2 regions of the Siphonobacter sp. SORGH_AS_0500 genome follow, and region 1 is predicted to be linked to the other one. Evidence: riboswitches for the same ligand, from Rfam matches in the RefSeq annotation. Region 1 holds a riboswitch; the other holds the start of a gene.
What was found. Region 1 has a riboswitch for cobalamin ahead of metE (5-methyltetrahydropteroyltriglutamate--homocysteine S-methyltransferase). Riboswitches for the same ligand answer to the same signal wherever they lie in the genome.

Region 1 (8,445 bases):
ACTAGTACTAATTTTCCCACTATGGATGGTGAGGATACCAACCATGGCGGAAAGCCGAGCGACTGCGTTACGTCTTTCTGGGAAATGGACATTAATCTAAAGACAGCCCTCCCACCATGGCGGATAAGGCAAAGAAATGGAAATAAGGCAAACCCGTCTCTACTGATCATATCCCCAAACGACGCGTAATACTTTGGAACGGATGCCTGTGGTTTCGAAAAAGCGTAACCAGTATAACTGCTGCGGCGAAAGGTGATCGGTGGGAGATTTCACTTCGATGAAATCATAACTCGTTTCATCCCACACAAACAGGTCGGGAAAGCCCCGCGTATGTTCACGTACGTTGGTGGCCATTTCGATGAGTAACTTCTTCAACAATTCCGCTGGAATCTTTTCTACCGCAATTTTTACCAGTGTTAATAGCTCTGGGAACCAAACCACAAGCGGATTGCTGATACCGTATTTTTCTTCAAAAACGGCTTCCAGAAAATGGAAAGTATCGGCTTTGTTTTCCAGTAAATCCAGACGATCCAGTAAAGCGGGACGGCGTTTTTCGAAGAAGGTAGGTTTATAAATATCCGATGGAGACCGCTGTAAGGGGTGATGAATGGCTGAACTTCCGGCATCAAAAATGATATCCCAGAACAGAAGCCCAAACAGGCCATCAAACAGAAAGTTTTCGGTATGTACCGCCTGTTTTCCTTGTGCCCGAAAATATTCAGCAACGCCCTCCTCTACCCGATACCGCCAGCTAACGTCAATCGTCACACTTTCTGATTTCAACAACCATTCCGTGGTCGATTTACGAGCCCTTTTTTTCTGGCCCTGAGCCGCTTGCTGGTTTTGAAAATCAATTGCAAAAAACTGCTCGTCCGCATTGAAAGGGTTAATCAACATCTCCTCAGCCAGAGCCGTAGCTGCCTCCGGGTCTTTTAACTTCATCAACAACCGAACCTGCCGCTCCCGCGACGGCGGTGCGGTAGTCATCCGAAACAGCACCAGGGCTTCTTCCAGTTTTTTCTGGCGTTCCATGAAACCCGCGATCTTCAGCATCAGGCGATCCAGCGAAGGCTGAGCAATTTCAGCTAGGGGGACATGATTCTCATACCAATCCAGAAACCAGGTATTAATTGCCAAAGGATCTGTTTCGGCGGTTTTCATCAAATGGAAATCTTCCGCCGCCAATGAAACTTTTAGCCGATCTTCGACTTCTTCCCTGGAGGTAAAATGTGGGACAAAACGATCTTCATCAAAGCGTTCAAACCGAATATGGCCGAGATCCCGCACCACAAATTCACTCATATCCGCATGCCGGTTTCCAAAAAATAAAAACTTGAAAAGCATCGTCTGAGCCTCGTAATTAACCTTGACTACGGGTTCGCTTTGGTCAATATAACTGGCTAAATCTGGAAAAGGCACGGATTCTAACAACCAGTCGCTTACCTCGTCTTTTTTGAGACTGGCTTTGCCTTTGGTATCCAACGCCAGTTGTTTGGCAAAACCTAGTACTTCCGGCTTACTGAAAATGTCAAGAATCTCCCCCGCCCGATTCTGGTGATAGTCAGACAAACGGGCGACAAAACCTTTGTTTTCCAATTCAAGCAAAGCCTCCGCCCAGTTATCAATTTCGGGATACTTGATTTTTCGAACCCGAAAAAAGGCCACTCTTCGGTTGGTAAACCGAATAAAAAGGCACTGAGCGTTTTCGCTCAACTGATCGAAATCCTGAAGAAATTCTTTTTCATCGTCGGTTAATAAGTCCAGGTAAAACCGACGCACAAAGGCGAGTAAATAGGTAAAGTAATCGAGGTAATACTTCGGTGGAAGTTCCAGACGTTCAGACATAAATAGCTACGTGGCTTAGAGCTATGATAAGTCTTTTTCTCAGGAAAAAGTTTGATTTGCTATTAGTTTCTGAATATCGTGGCCCGCGTGAACCGACCGGCTTTTTCACTGGTAGCAATACGTTTGATAGGGCCTCACAGGTTGAGTTACCATTATTTCAACTAGTTGCTGCCAGCGAAAAAGCTGGCAGCGGCAGGGCCAGGGCCTTACTTTTTTGTTTCTTTATTTAGTAAGCTTACTCTAATGCCCTCGCCTCCTGCTGTAACTCCTGCAAACAATTCAGACACAAACAGCCGCTGTCATAATCCATGATCGAAATATCGCGGATGTATTGCATTTCCGACGGCGTTAATACGATCTGATTGCAGTCGCATTTTAAGCTTGCATTGAGTTTGCAGGTAAATAACTGCCCACAACGCGGACAGCCTTCAAGGGCATGTTTATTCATATGTTTAGAGTTAGGAGTTTAGGGTTTTGAGTTAATACTTGCGACGTAAATTCTTTTCTTATCAAAATAACTTCCTAACACTAAACTCAAAACCCTAAACATTACTCCAAAATTCGAATTGGTTTTTTATTTGCGTCTATGGCTACGAAGGTGAAGGTGCCGTGTATGGCTAGTTCGCGTCCTTCGGCGTACATGCTTTCTACGTAAATCTCCACGCTCACTCGCATACTGGTGTTCCCCACGTGTACGACGTTCCCAATCAATTCAACCAGCATCCCCGCCTGAATGGCCTGCCGAAAATCAATGCGGTCGCTGGAGACGGTTACCATGGGTTTTCGGGATAAACGGGTCGCAGTAATGAAGGCGATTTCGTCCATCCATTGCATGGCCATACCGCCGTATAAAGTATCGTAATGGTTGGTTGTGTGCGGGAAAACGGCCTTAAACACGCGGGTCTCCGCCGCCTTAATTTTTTCTTCGAGTGACATGGAAAATGGTTTTGAGTTTTGGGTTTAGCGTTTAGAGTTCAATGTAACATTAACTCTAAACGCCAAACCCAAAACGCTAAACTCCTAAGCTTTCACGGTTTGCTGCAATTGTTTAGCGGCAGCGACCATGTGGCGTAGAGCCTGATCAGTTTCGACCCAATGGCGGGTTTTTAGTCCGCAATCGGGATTGACCCACAAGTTACGAGCTGGAATGGTTCGAAGTGCTTTTTCCAGCAAATGTGCCATTTCTTCCACGCTGGGTACACGGGGAGAATGAATGTCATACACTCCCGGTCCGATTTCATTCGGGTACTGGAAGTTCGAAAACGCATCGAGTAACTCCATCTGCGAACGCGACGTTTCGATGGTAATGACATCGGCATCCATGCGGGCGATAGCCTCGATAATGTCATTAAATTCCGAGTAGCACATGTGGGTATGAATCTGCGTTTGATTGGTAACGCCGGCGGCACTGAGTCGGAACGCATCCACGGCCCAGGTCAGGTAAGTGCCCCAGTCGGCTTTGCGTAAGGGTAAGCCTTCGCGAATGGCAGGTTCGTCAATCTGGATGACTTTGATTCCTGCTTTTTCCAGATCCAGCACTTCATCCCGAATAGCCAAAGCGATCTGAAAAGCCGTATCCCTACGCGGCTGGTCATCCCGCACAAACGACCATTGCAGAATCGTTACTGGTCCCGTCAGCATGCCTTTCATTAATTGAGCCGTTTTGGATTGAGCAAACGTCGTCCAGCGAACCGTCATGGCTTCAGGTCGTTCGACATCTCCGTAAATAATGGGCGGTTTTACGCAACGGCTTCCGTAACTCTGTACCCAGCCCAATTGAGTAAACACATAACCCGAAAGCTGTTCGCCAAAATATTCAACCATGTCGTTTCGCTCGAATTCACCGTGAACCAATACATCAAGCCCGACTTCTTCCTGCCAACGAATGGATTTTTCGATCTCTCCCTCCACAAAAGCCTCATACTCTGCTTTGGTAACATCGCCTTTTTTGTACTTCGCCCGCCATTGACGAACCTCTTCGGTTTGGGGGAAAGAGCCAATTGTAGTGGTGGGAAACAGCGGTAACTGAAGGCTTGCTTCCTGAATTTTCTGACGAATCGTAAAGGCTTGCTTCCGTTCGAAATCGCTGGGTTGAACCGCTTGCACGCGGGATTTTACAATTGGTTTATGAATCAGCGAGCTCGTCCTTCGGCTTTCTATGGCCTGCTGATTTTCTGCTAATAGCTCCAGATTTTCGCCTTCGATTAACTGACCCAGCGTGGTTACTTCCTGCAATTTCTGTTTAGCAAATGCCATCCAGTTTTTGATTTCCGGTGTCAGTACCGCTTCGTTTTTCTCTAAATCCAGATCGTAAGGAGCATGCAATAACGAACAGGACGGAGCCACCCAGACACGGGCTTTGCCTAGCTTGGCAATGGCTTCATTCAGCAATTGCAACGACTGGCTGAAATCATTTTTCCAGACATTACGCCCATCCACTACGCCGAGCGAAAGGATTTTAGTGGAAGTAACGAATTCGTGATCCGCCAGAATGGAGGTTAATTGTCCCGATCCACGCACCAGGTCAATATGTAAAGCAGAAACGGGTAATTGCAGGGCCAAAGACTGATTGTCACCTAGTTTTTCGAAGTAAGTCGCCACCAGAAGCTGAACCTGAGGTAATGCTTTTTGAATAGCCTGGTACGCCTGCTGAAAAGCGATTTTTTCATTAGCTGACAAATCGAGCGTCAGGCAAGGTTCGTCAAGCTGTATCCAGGTTGCCCCCCGGTAACTCAGTTCGCGTAATACGTCAATATAAACGGGTAATAACCGATTGAGCAGATCAATTCGGTGGAAACCTTCTTCTTTTTCCTTACCCAATAACAGAAATGAAACCGGCCCCAGAATGACGGGCTTGGTAAGAATACCCATCTGCTTGGCATCTTCGAAGTCGTGAATGACCTTATCGGAATACCGTTTAAACTGCTGATCTTTCAAAAATTCGGGAACGATGTAATGGTAGTTGGTATCAAACCACTTCGTCATTTCCATCGCCTTTATGTCCAGCTCGGCCTTCTGGATTCCGCGAGCCATGGCGAAGTAAATCTCCAGTTCCCGATTGTTTTTTCCATCAATAACCGCCTGATACCTTTCGGGCACGGCTCCCACCATTAATGCAGTATCCAGCACCTGATCGTAATAGGAAAAGTCATTGGAAGGAATCCATTGCAGACCTGCCTGTAATTGCGTCTGCCAGTTTTGTCGGCGAATTTGCCGACCCGCCCACAGAAGTTCGTCTTTCGAAATCTTTCCTGCCCAAAATTGTTCGCAGGCCCATTTCAGTTCGCGTTTGCTGCCCACGCGGGGGTAGCCCAGGTTGTGAGTAACCATGTGTTTTTGTGTTAAAAAGGGTTTATCAAAACGCCTTCGAAACACCCAACCCGCCAAAAACGGTGAATTGTTACGAATCACTGATTCCGCATTAGTAACGTACGAGCCGTCATCCGTTCACGCGAATGACGGAGTTAATGCCTCTGCGATAAGGGTATAGCTTTCCCGGCCCGACTTCGTTGGTTTCGAAATCAGCACAATTCAGGCACAACCGCAAACCTGCCAGTTTCGGGACTAGCAGTGAGCAGAGTTGGGTAATCAGAAATTTGTAAAATCAATGCGTGAATCAGACCCTATGCGTGAAGGTATGACCATTGAGAAGGCTGGCAAGTCTCCTGGCTTGTATCATGCGACTCCCCCCTTCTCATTCCTCAGGGAACAATGGGAAATCTGGGATGCACTTGTTTCGAGGTTCGAAACAGATACTTACAGTAGCACGTCTGCTCGTGATTTTCACACGATTCCTTTTTCATTCCTTTAGCAGCGAAGATCTGCTAATGAAACCAACCATCCGATTGACGGGCGTTACAAAGAACGGGGCAAATATAAAGGATTAAACCCTTTTCCGGTTCTGCCGTTATAATAAAGATGAAGAGGAACAGAGCTTTTTTACTTGGCAAAAGATAAACTAAAGAAGCAAAAATATAACTTATCAAATCTAAATTATCACTTAAAGGCTAAAAAGAAGGGAAGTTTAGGGAAGTTTGGCCGAATGTATAATTTTGTTCCTTTCTCGACCGACTCATCAACACGTATAATAAGAGTTGTCAAATCATTACTCATTTAAACATCTGATTCTTACTGATGAAGACGCTGAACCAGTACAATTTCGCCGGAAAAAAGGCTCTTGTCCGCGTTGATTTCAACGTTCCCCTGAATGACCGTTACGAAATCACCGATGATACCCGTATCAAAGCAACCATTCCGACGATTCAAAAAATTCTTAACGACGGCGGTTCGGTTATCCTGATGTCTCACCTGGGCCGTCCGAAAGATGGACCTACTGAAAAGTATTCGCTTAAGCACTTAGTAAACGCCCTGTCTGTTATCTTCAACCGTCCCGTGAAATTTGCGGATGATGCCATTGGACAGCAGGCCATTGACCTGGCAGCATCTCTGCAACCCGGTGAAATTCTGTTACTCGAAAACCTTCGTTTCTACAAAGAAGAAGAAAAAGGGGACGTAGCTTTCGCCGAAAAATTATCTAAACTGGGTGACGTTTGGGTAAACGATGCCTTTGGAACGGCTCACCGTGCTCACGCTTCTACGGCGGTTATCGGTCAGTTCTTCACGGATAAAGTAAGCGGTTATGTTATGCAGGCCGAGCTGGATAATGCTCAACGCATTCTGGATAACGTAGAGCGTCCTTACACGGCCATTATGGGTGGTGCTAAGATTTCCGATAAAATTCTGGTGATCGAAAAACTGCTCGATAAAGTTGATAACCTCATCTTAGGTGGTGGTATGACGTATACCTTCACGAAAGCTCTGGGTGGTCAGATTGGTAACTCCATTCACGAAGATGACAAAATGGAGCTGGCTCTGGAACTGATTGAGAAAGCGAAAGAAAAAGGTGTAAACCTAGTTATGCCTCTGGATACAGTTATGGCCGATAAATTCTCGAATGATGCTTCCAAAACGACGGTTCCTTCCGGTCAGATTCCTGAAGGCTGGGAAGGTCTGGACATTGGACATCAGTCGATTGCCGTATTCACGGAAATTATAGAACAATCGAAAACAATCCTCTGGAATGGTCCGATGGGCGTATTCGAATTCTCGAACTTCGCCGTTGGAACGAACGCCATTGCAGAAGCCGTAGTGAAAGCAACGGAAGAAAACGGAGCCTTCTCCCTCATTGGTGGTGGTGATTCTGCCGCTGCGGTTAATAACGCGGGTTACGGTGATCGCGTAAGCTACGTTTCTACTGGTGGTGGTGCTCTGTTGGAATACATGGAAGGCAAAACGCTTCCCGGAGTAGCTGCTCTGGAAGCTTAAGAACAAATGCTTAGAAAAAGCCGACTCTGTAAAAAGGGTCGGCTTTTTCTATTTCACACCTTTAATAAAAATCGCGGCAAGCTCTATTCATTCACATGGAATCACTGAATTGTGGTATTTCCTGAAATCCATTTTAGCTGAACCTTTGTCACACCTTACTAATCAGGTAAACGCTTGTTCAACCTAAACCAATTTCAGAAAATGGCTACTAAAAATGGCACCTCCATTCTTTCCAATGACCCTTTTCAGGGTGAAACACTCACGCTCGAAGCTCCTCAAGTAACTGAAGATACACTCGAAAAAGTAGAGGGTTACTTCCCCGGTCGCACAGCTCAGGATGATGATGAAACCGCCAGCTCCAATAATCTCAAAGAATCTGCCTTTAGTACGGAGGAATCCGGTAGCCTGACAGGTCAGCAGGAACCCCTGAAAGATGCCTATTATGCCAGTTACCCCGAAGAAGAACTGCTGTCGGAAGTAGTGATTTACCCGGATGAACGTGTACGAATCACAGCCACCACGACTTACCCCTGGCGAGCTATTGTGGCTTTACGAATGACCGCTCAGGATGGTAGCCGCTGGATTGGTTCGGGCTATCTGGTTGGTCCGCGAACAGTCATTACAGCAGGTCACTGCGTATTCATGCACGAGCATGGAGGCTGGGCGAAAAGTATTGAAGTAATAGCCGGATTAAATGATGCCTCCCGCCCCTATGGCTCAGTTATTGCTACTGATTTTAGAAGTGTGACGGGCTGGACGCAAAGCAAGAACCGTAATAACGATTACGGAGCCATTATCCTTCCTGCCAATGCCCGCCTTGGCGATACCGTTGGGTATTTTGGTTTTGCGATACGAGATGATAATTATCTCAAAGCGAATGCTTTAAACGTTGGTGGTTACCCCGGCGACAAAGGAGGTAATCAGCTGTGGTGGATGGCTCAGAAAGCCTCGTCGGTTTCGGCCCGGGTCATTACTTATCAGATTGATACGGCGGGCGGACAAAGCGGTTGCCCCGTGTGGGTGAAAGTGGGCGAAAGTCGATATGCAGTAGGCATTCACACGAACGGGCACAGCTCGGGGAACTCAGCTACCCGCATTGTGCAGGCGGTATATGATAACATTCAAAACTGGAAAGCCTTAGGTTCATGACCATTGAAGGACAGCTGGTAACTCAGCAAAATCAACCCATTTCGGACGCGACCATTCTGATTCAGTCAGGGCCGGGAGCGTTTGCCGAAGTGGCAGCCTTAACGGATGCGAACGGGAAGTTTAGCC
Region 2 (8,445 bases), on a different contig from region 1:
ACGGGGTAACTAGGCAGCAGGATGGTAAGCAGAGCGGCCACGGCCATTAAGCTGGAAGCCAGTATCGTAAACAACTTTTTTCGTGTCGTACGATCCACCAGTATCCCAGCGGGCGTTTGCATTACTACGGTTGTAATACCCATTACGGACATGGCAATGCCAATGTCCTGAGGCTTCCATTTTAAGCTGACCATCAGATAAATAGCCAGATAAGGGCCCATACCATCGCGAACGTCGGCGAGTAGAAAATTGGCTTTGTCCAGTGCCGACAAACTTTGCCGGGAAGGCTGCGGAGTAACGGTAGAAGACCTTACCATTTCTTGAAAATGAAAAACACCGCAATTACTAAAAAGACAAACCCAACGGCATGGTTCCAGGCCAGTCGATCCGTTTTAAACAGATATACCGTCATCAGTGTAAACACCGTCAGGGAGACTACTTCCTGAATGATCTTCAATTGGAAGAGAGAAAAGGGCCCTCCCGTCTCGTCCGAGCCAATACGGTTGGCTGGCACCTGAAATACGTATTCGAAGAAGGCTAAGCCCCAGCTCAGGGCAATGATGCCGAATAAAGATAGTTTCGCCAGTTGGGGCCATTGCTTTACCTGCAAATGTCCGTACCAGGCCAGCGTCATAAAGGCATTTGAAATGGTTAATAGAGCAATACAAGCTAATCCTTTCATGGTTCAAGTTTTGAGTTTGTATACTGAACTCTTTTTCTCAGCCATCCGCCAGCGGAAATGCGTATTTTAATTCATTTTTAAGCTCGCCATTTCTACGTTATCACTACTAACCAGCTAACTATCAAACCATTAACATCCTTACCAAACGTTTATTACTAAGACAAAAGGCCTTCCCCAATGGGAAAGGCCTTTTCATACTCAAAACAAGCAGTACTTTAAAACTGAAGGGCATACCGTAACGAAACACTCCGACCGGGCATGTTATAACCGCGTTTTTCGTAGTAGTTTTCGTCCGTTAGGTTATTGAGTAACAAAGTCAGCGTGTGCTTTTTCTCAAGCGTATACGCAGCCACCAGATCAACCACCATGAATGGCGTATACTCAATTTCCGGATTCAAGGCATCTGTATAATCAATATCGCGGCGGGTACCGACGTAACGGCCCGTTAATCGCAGACGCAGGTTTTTACGGTTATCAAATTCTAGTCCGTAATTGACATTGGTTTTCGCCACATTGGCAATCATCCGTTCCGTCCGGGATTCATCCGTTCCGACAATTACCTCCTGAGCTTTGAACATCGTTGTCAGGTTACCAAAAAGACGAAGGGCGTGTTTCTGATTATAACCAAAGTCATAACCCGCCTCCGCTTCCAGACCGTTTATATCCGAATCGGCGGCATTAATAAACGTAGTTCTCGAAACAATCACATCCCCATTGCCAAACGGCTCATTTACCGTCCGTACGACGCGGGCAATGCGGTTTTTCACCTGGGTAGAGAAATACGTTGCATTAGCGTAGAAACCCTGATGCTGGTAGTCCACCCCCACATCCCAGCTCCAGCTACTTTCATTCGCTAAGTCAGGGTTTCCGCTGGTTACGGCAATTTTCCCGGCGGTGGTTCGGGCTTCGGAATACCCCGCTACATTGTAAGCATCGGGGGTTACAAAGGCACGCCCTACAGTCGCTTTGATTCTTAAATGCTGAGGCAACTGATAGGTCACCCCCAGGTTAGGACTCAGGAAGGGATTGGTTTTCTTCCCCGCCCGGTACGACGTTAATAAAGGGGTTTGCTTGACATCAAAAGTAATCTGATCCCAACGCAGGCCGGGTTGGATCGTTAGTTTATCAACGTTCAGCGTTGCCTGGGCGTAAAAAGCCGAAGAAATCAGAGCATAATCGGGCTGCGTGGGAGCACGCTCGGTTGTGGCATCACTCCAGCGGCGACCCTGCGTCGAGGCATTGGTATAATCATAACCCAGCACCAGCGAATGCTGTCCTAACTTCCACACATCTTTCACCTGTAAACCCGACCAGGCATTTGCCGTGCGATTCGAGCGGTAAGGGATGACGGGTTTACCGGAAGCATTCAGGGTATAGTTATTATTCGCCTCATCGGCAGTAAACACCTTCAGACTAGGCTGGTGAGCACCGATTTGTCCGGTTAAGGAAGCTTCCAGCGAAGCCCGCTCGACATCCTTACTACTGGCTTCCGTAATTCCGTAAGCAATGTCACCGGGGGATTGAACATTGCGAGCCTGGAATCTTTCGCCGCGAACGTCTACCCGCCAGTTTTCCGCAATCTGGTATCCTAATCGCAACGCTCCTGAGTAATACTGTAATTGGGTGTAAGGCCGCGTCTGACCATCGTCACGACGATCATCTACTTCTTCACTCGTACCCTTGGCGTAATACTTCACGGCGTTTTTAAAACCGAACGCATTTCGTAGCCAGTTGTCTTTCCCGATTTTGTAATCTTTTCCCCGTTCAAAATAAGCGAAGGATAAATCGTAATCGAGTTTGCTGGTCAGGTTACCCCCCGAAGAAAAGCCAGCCTGAAGCGTTTGAAAACTACCATATTCGGCAAAAGCGTTTCCGGTAGGCGTTCCTTTCGAACGACGGGTAATCACGTTAATCACCCCTCCCATGGCCTGTGAACCGTACAAAGCCGAAGCAGGACCTTTCAGAACTTCAATGTGGTCGATGGCCGATAACTGAATCGTGGAAAGATTCGTCGCTCCCGCCGGACGACCGTCAATGAGTAATAACGTCCGCTGATTCAAACCCGAAAACTGCGGACGGAACCCACGGATTCCCACCCCCGAGGAAAGATTCGGATACTGAATTACCTGTACGCCCGCCGTTTTTTTAACTAGGTCAGTCAGATCGTTTGCAGGGGTTAAGTCCAGATCCGCCCGATTAATCAGTTTTAACGTTTGGGGAATGCGATCCAGTCGGGTTTCGGAACGGGTAGCCGTTACCACCACCGGATTAAGATTGCGGCTGGAATCAGCCGGAGTTTGAGCTAAAGCCTGGTGAGCCAGCAGAGCCAGTCCCAGCGAATAAGGCGTAAAACGCATGTAAAAATATATAAAATGAAAAAGGGGAAAAAAGTGCTAAGGATTACTGAAAAGATTCGTAAAGGGTTACGAATCCAATGAGGATGGAGAAAATACCTACGGCATAATTGATGATTACCAGGGCTTTTTCGGCCCGCTGCACGACCTGCTTCAGCGAAAAAGCCAGAATGCAACCGTACAAAGTCATCGCTACGATAATGCCGAGGCTTTGCAGAATAATAATCCAAACGGCGGTGCTGGCATCTTTGGCCGCCAGGGTCAAGGCTACGGTACAGGCTCCTCCCGTTCCGGCCAATCCGTGGATCATGCCTACTCCGAAGGAACGGCTGATTTTGGCCTCTTCCGGCGTTTGAATGGGTGCCGGAACAAAATTTCGCCGGATGGCTACTACCCCCAGCCAGATCATTAAAGGGCCCACCAGAAACTCCACGTAGGAAGCCACCTCTTCCGAGATCTGGGATTTCAGCAGCAGAATCAGGCAGGCAAAGAGAATCAGCGTAAAGGAATGCCCTAAAGCCCAGTGCGAAGACCGCCAGATGACTCGCCAAAGCTGGCCTTTTTTTCTTTCACTGGCCAACACGGAAACGGCAGCCATATGATCGGGTTCAAAGGAATGTTGTATGCCCAACACCAGCGAATCGAGTAATAAAGGATTGATCATTTGTTTCCCTTTTGAGTGTATACACGGGAAACAGGACAGAGGTGGAAACACCTCCTAAGCATGTGAAGCCTCCTGCCTTTCTTCCCGAAAGCATGAATGGTATGTTTAACAGGCAGGTCTTCTGGCTCTTTCCACTCCAAACGCCTTCCCCCAGCACGCTGGAGTGGCATTAATGTTTAGAGTTTACTTAGTTGTCCGTTTTTAGTTTGCCGTTTTCAGTTAGTAGTAAACTAATTGAAAACCGTAAACGGCAAACTGTAAACTAAGTAGAAATTACAGCAGCGGGTACTGCTCCGGGATTGCACCGGATTCCCTTTTAAGCTTCTTCTGACGGGCAGAAAAGGCACCAATTGAGCCGCGAAAGTACGATTATTTTTAACGTTCAGACCTCACCTGGAAAATTTATTATTGAACGTAAGTCCATAAACGGCTGAATTATACCCTACTTTTGTTCCTTCATTCAAGTTCTTTACTTCATTTTTCCACGGAAAAAGGTTCTGCTTAACTGCAGATTAATAGGGAATCGTGTGCAAATCACGAACTGTCGTGCAACTGTAAGTTCCGCTCCGTTTTCTGTTTTCAATTTTCTGTTTTCAGTGGTCATTAACTGAAAACGGCAAACTAAAAACGGACAACTGAGTAAACTCCTTGACAATAAAGCCACTGTGTCGTTAGGATATGGGAAGGCGTTTGGGAGGGGACGAGTCAGGAGACCTGCCTTTATTCTTAGCTGATCATGCTTTCACGGGTTAGAGCGTCGTCAAAGGGGAGTTTATGGATGGTAGGCACAGCCGTGCATGCACCGTCGCGTCTATACGTAAACTCTACTGACTTCTTCTGTTTCCCTGGTTCCTGATTGACTGGAAGGTAAGCCGAGAGCTTTTAACCTTTTTTGTTAAAAGTTATGCTCCCCACTTCTACTTCACGATTGAGTAGTAAAATCATTTTATCTACCCTGGCATTTATCCTTAGCGTCTGGCTAAAGAGTTACGCTCAACAAAAAAACGGTTCACTCGAAGGCCGCGTTGAAACCGAGAATCAAGAACCCTTACCCGGCATTTCCATTCGCCTGGAGGCCACTACTTTTGGCGTTACCACGGATGCCGAGGGTAGTTTTCAGCTACTAAACATTCCTACCGGTACTTATACGTTAACCGTCAGCGGGGTAGGTTATGAAGCACATCAAACTCAGGTAACGGTGAAAGCCGGCGAACGTCTGCCACTACGTTATCAGCTCAATCAAAAAACGCACGAGCTCTCGTTAGTAACCATTACCAGTCAGCGAAACCGTTCGTTTTCAGCCCTTAACAAAATCGACGTTCCCATTCGTGATTTGCCTTTGTCAGTCAGCTCAGTTACGGTCAAAACCATCGAACAACGCGGCATTGACGATCTGGGCGATGCCATGAAAAATACCACGGGTGTGCGTTCCAATAATACCTACGGTGGTTTTCAACACTTTACCATTCGGGGTTTCAGCAACTTTGTGTTATTGGTGGATGGTGTTCGCGATGAGCGGCATAACATCTCCACCAGTGCACCCAACACCAACCTCGCCAATGTGGAACGGATCGAAGTTTTAAAAGGCCCTGCTTCGGTGCTTTTTGGGCACTCGGCTTTAGGGGGTATCATTAACATCGTTCGTAAACAACCCACGGCTGATTTCAGAGCCAATTTTTCGACCAGCTACGGGAGCTTTAATACCCGCCGCATGCGGGCCGGAGCAGGTGGTTCCATCAACACCCAACTTCGTTACCGCATGGATTTTGGCGTGTCTAATACCGACGGATTTCGGCAGGCGGGTGTGGCTACCAATAATGCGTACGTAGCTTTGGAATACACGCCCACCAGCAAAGATTACTTTTATCTTGCCGTGGGAGCCAACAAGGATGTTTACCGAACCGATTCAGGCATTCCAGTACTGGCAGGTGGGGCTCTGGTACCCGGCATGGATATCACGACTCGCTATAATGATCCTGCTGATTTTCTAAAACACACACGGACGGATTTCCAGCTTCGTTACGTGCGGGAGTTAACGCCTCACCTGAAACTCTCGAATCAACTTTCGTATTCGGATGATAACATTGACTATTTCTCAACGGAAGAGTTAAGCCTCAATTCCCGACTCGATTCCATTACCCGCTCGTTCCCCTATTACTTCAATCACCTGACCAAACCCCTCCAAAACCAGTTGGAGTTAACCTATGACTGGAATACAGGCAAAATTTCGCAGAAAGTATTGTTGGGCTATTCGCTGAACTATCTGGACCGAAAAACGTACAACGGTACAATTGATGGGCCCGGCAAGTTTGCTAAAATTCCAGTTGTCAACCCTATCGAAAACCAAGGCTACCTCAACTATTATGATACTTACTACCGGGCTACGATAGAAACGGTTCACGGCATTTATCTACAGGATTTCATCCGTTTTTCCGAGAAAATCAAAGCCTTAGTCGGATTACGTTACGACCTCTTCAAAGGAGATTATTATACCGATCAGGTGGATCGGGAACGTCACGTCACCTCTTACGGGGCCACCTCAACCATTGCCCGTAATGCCCTGACGTATCGACTAGGGCTGGTGTATCAACCCATTGAACCATTATCGGTATACGCTTCTTATTCAACTTACTTCAAGCCTTCCCGTCGCGTGGCTCCCAACGGCGAGACCTTCGATCCCGAAACGGGTTATCAGGCGGAAGTGGGTTCCCGACTGGAATTATCTTCCAGGTTTTCGGCCAATGCCTCCATTTACTACATGCGGAAAGATAATCAGGTGGAAAGTTTGTCCGGTGGTATCTTCAAACGCATAGGTTCGGCAGAATCGAAAGGGGTTGAAATAGAAGCTCAGGGTAATCCAGTCGCCGGACTTGATCTTACGGCAGGTTATACCTTCACGCAGGCTCAATATTTACCTTTTGCCAGTGCCGAGGTAAATCCCGTTGCCGGAAACGCGGCTATTCTCGCTCCCAAACACTTGGTGAATGCCTGGATTAATTACACCATTCAGCAAACGACTTTGAAAGGCTTAAATGCCGGAGCAGGCTTTAACTTCCAGAGCAAGGCCTTCGCGAACGCTGCCAATACGTACCAATTACCCGCTTACAAAACGGTTGATGCGGCCCTGGGTTACCAGATGAGCCGGGTAGATATTCGGGCCAATGTGAATAACCTGTTCAACGAACGTTACTTTACAAACGTAATTCTAACCCGGCAGTTTTATCCCGGAGCTACCCGACATTACCTACTCACGATTAGTTATCAACTCTAAACTCTTAAGCCGCTGGTCTGAAAATCAGCGGTTTTTACCATGTTCTGTGAAAAGATTTACTAAAGCGGTACGGCTGATTCATCGGTATCTCGGGTTTGCCCTAAGCCTGATTTTTCTCATCTGGTTTCTGTCGGGAATCATGATGATGTACGTGTCGTATCCCACCCTAAAATCCCATCAGAAGTTTCAGCAAACGGCCAAGATAGATTGGAGTACCTGTCTGCTTACTCCAGCAGAAGTTCTTGATAAAACAGGGCTCAGTGATTCTATCAAATCTATCCGTCTGGGCATGGTATTGAATCGTCCGGTCTACCGGATCATTACTTTACAAAACCGTCACCTGAGTCTTTACGCTGATTCCGCTACCGTTCTACCCTACGGGAATGAAGCCTTAGCCCGTAAATTAGCCCAAAACTGGACAAAAGCGGAAGTCAGGCAAGTCGAAAAGCTAACCCAAATTGACCAGTGGATGGCTGCCCACCGCTACCAGGGCTATCTGCCTGAAGTGTATCGACTGAAAATGAACGACGGTGCGTATATCTACGTTTCCCCTTTTTCAAATGAAGTCGTGCAAAGTGTTACGGCTCGTCAACGCTTCCTGGCCTGGCTGGGCCCCATTCCGCACTGGATCTATCCGACTTTTTTGATTCGGCAGCGGCCCGTCTGGAGTCAGGTAGTCATCTGGATTTCGGTAATGGGCTGCATGATGTGCCTGGCTGGCATTGGGATGGGGTTCCTTCGTTTTACACGAAAAAATCCTGATTCACTGGCTTTTAGTCCTTACAAAAAACGCTGGTTTCGCTGGCATCATTATACCGGATTTATCTTTGGCTTTTTCGCTTTCACCTGGGTTCTGAGCGGATTGTTTTCCATGAGTCCCTGGAACTGGGCCCCTTCCAGCCGACTTTCTCTCAAAGAAACCGAGCAGTGGATGGGCGGCCCGCTTAACCCTACACTCTTCACGGTTACTCCCGCCCATGCTTTTCAGAAGTTGTCGAATGATTTAACGATCAAAGAAATTCAGTTGATTCAATTCAACGGTAAGCCCTATTACCTGGCTTTTCAGGACGACCATCATACCCGACTTCTGTTAGCGAATCAGACGGGAGCAGAACCCTTTGAACGTTTTGATTCAGGGACAATCGAGCAAAGCATTCGTACCTTGCATCCCCAAAGCCCGGTATTGGAAACAAAAATTCTTACTGCTTACGATGATTACTATTACTCGAAAAACGGAGAAAAACGATTACCGATTTTACGAGTAAAACTGGACACCCCGGAACAAATCTGGTATTACGTAGATTTAAAAACGAGTCAGGTAGTCTATAAACATCAAAGCCTGACCCGGCTCGAACGCTGGCTCTACCACGGTTTGCACAGCCTGGATTTTAGCTTTCTATTCTACCGCCGACCGCTTTGGGATATTACGCTCATCGCCTTATTACTCGGGGGCATGGCCGCCAGCAGTACGGGT

Region 2: linked by a shared signal. The riboswitch ahead of QE357_RS24610 (TonB-dependent receptor) and the one ahead of metE (5-methyltetrahydropteroyltriglutamate--homocysteine S-methyltransferase) in region 1 are both predicted to bind cobalamin.

What each region holds. Positions count from the first base shown of each region.
Region 1 covers NZ_JAVIYT010000001.1:2,169,709-2,178,153, reverse strand. Annotated here, with positions in the region: gene QE357_RS09150 (VRR-NUC domain-containing protein) at 160-1,845, opposite strand; gene QE357_RS09145 (cysteine-rich CWC family protein) at 2,081-2,293, opposite strand; gene QE357_RS09140 (acyl-CoA thioesterase) at 2,395-2,781, opposite strand; gene metE (5-methyltetrahydropteroyltriglutamate--homocysteine S-methyltransferase) at 2,866-5,175, opposite strand; cobalamin riboswitch at 5,483-5,698, opposite strand; gene QE357_RS09130 (phosphoglycerate kinase) at 5,980-7,170, shown strand; gene QE357_RS09125 (trypsin-like serine protease) at 7,372-8,319, shown strand; gene QE357_RS09120 (carboxypeptidase-like regulatory domain-containing protein) at 8,316-8,445, shown strand, end outside.
Region 2 covers NZ_JAVIYT010000008.1:342,997-351,441, reverse strand. Annotated here, with positions in the region: gene QE357_RS24630 (MFS transporter) at 1-317, opposite strand, end outside; gene QE357_RS24625 (DMT family protein) at 311-682, opposite strand; gene QE357_RS24620 (TonB-dependent receptor) at 898-3,039, opposite strand; gene QE357_RS24615 (cytochrome c biogenesis protein CcdA) at 3,083-3,700, opposite strand; cobalamin riboswitch at 3,794-4,066, opposite strand; cobalamin riboswitch at 4,176-4,437, shown strand; gene QE357_RS24610 (TonB-dependent receptor) at 4,605-6,971, shown strand; gene QE357_RS24605 (PepSY domain-containing protein) at 7,018-8,445, shown strand, end outside.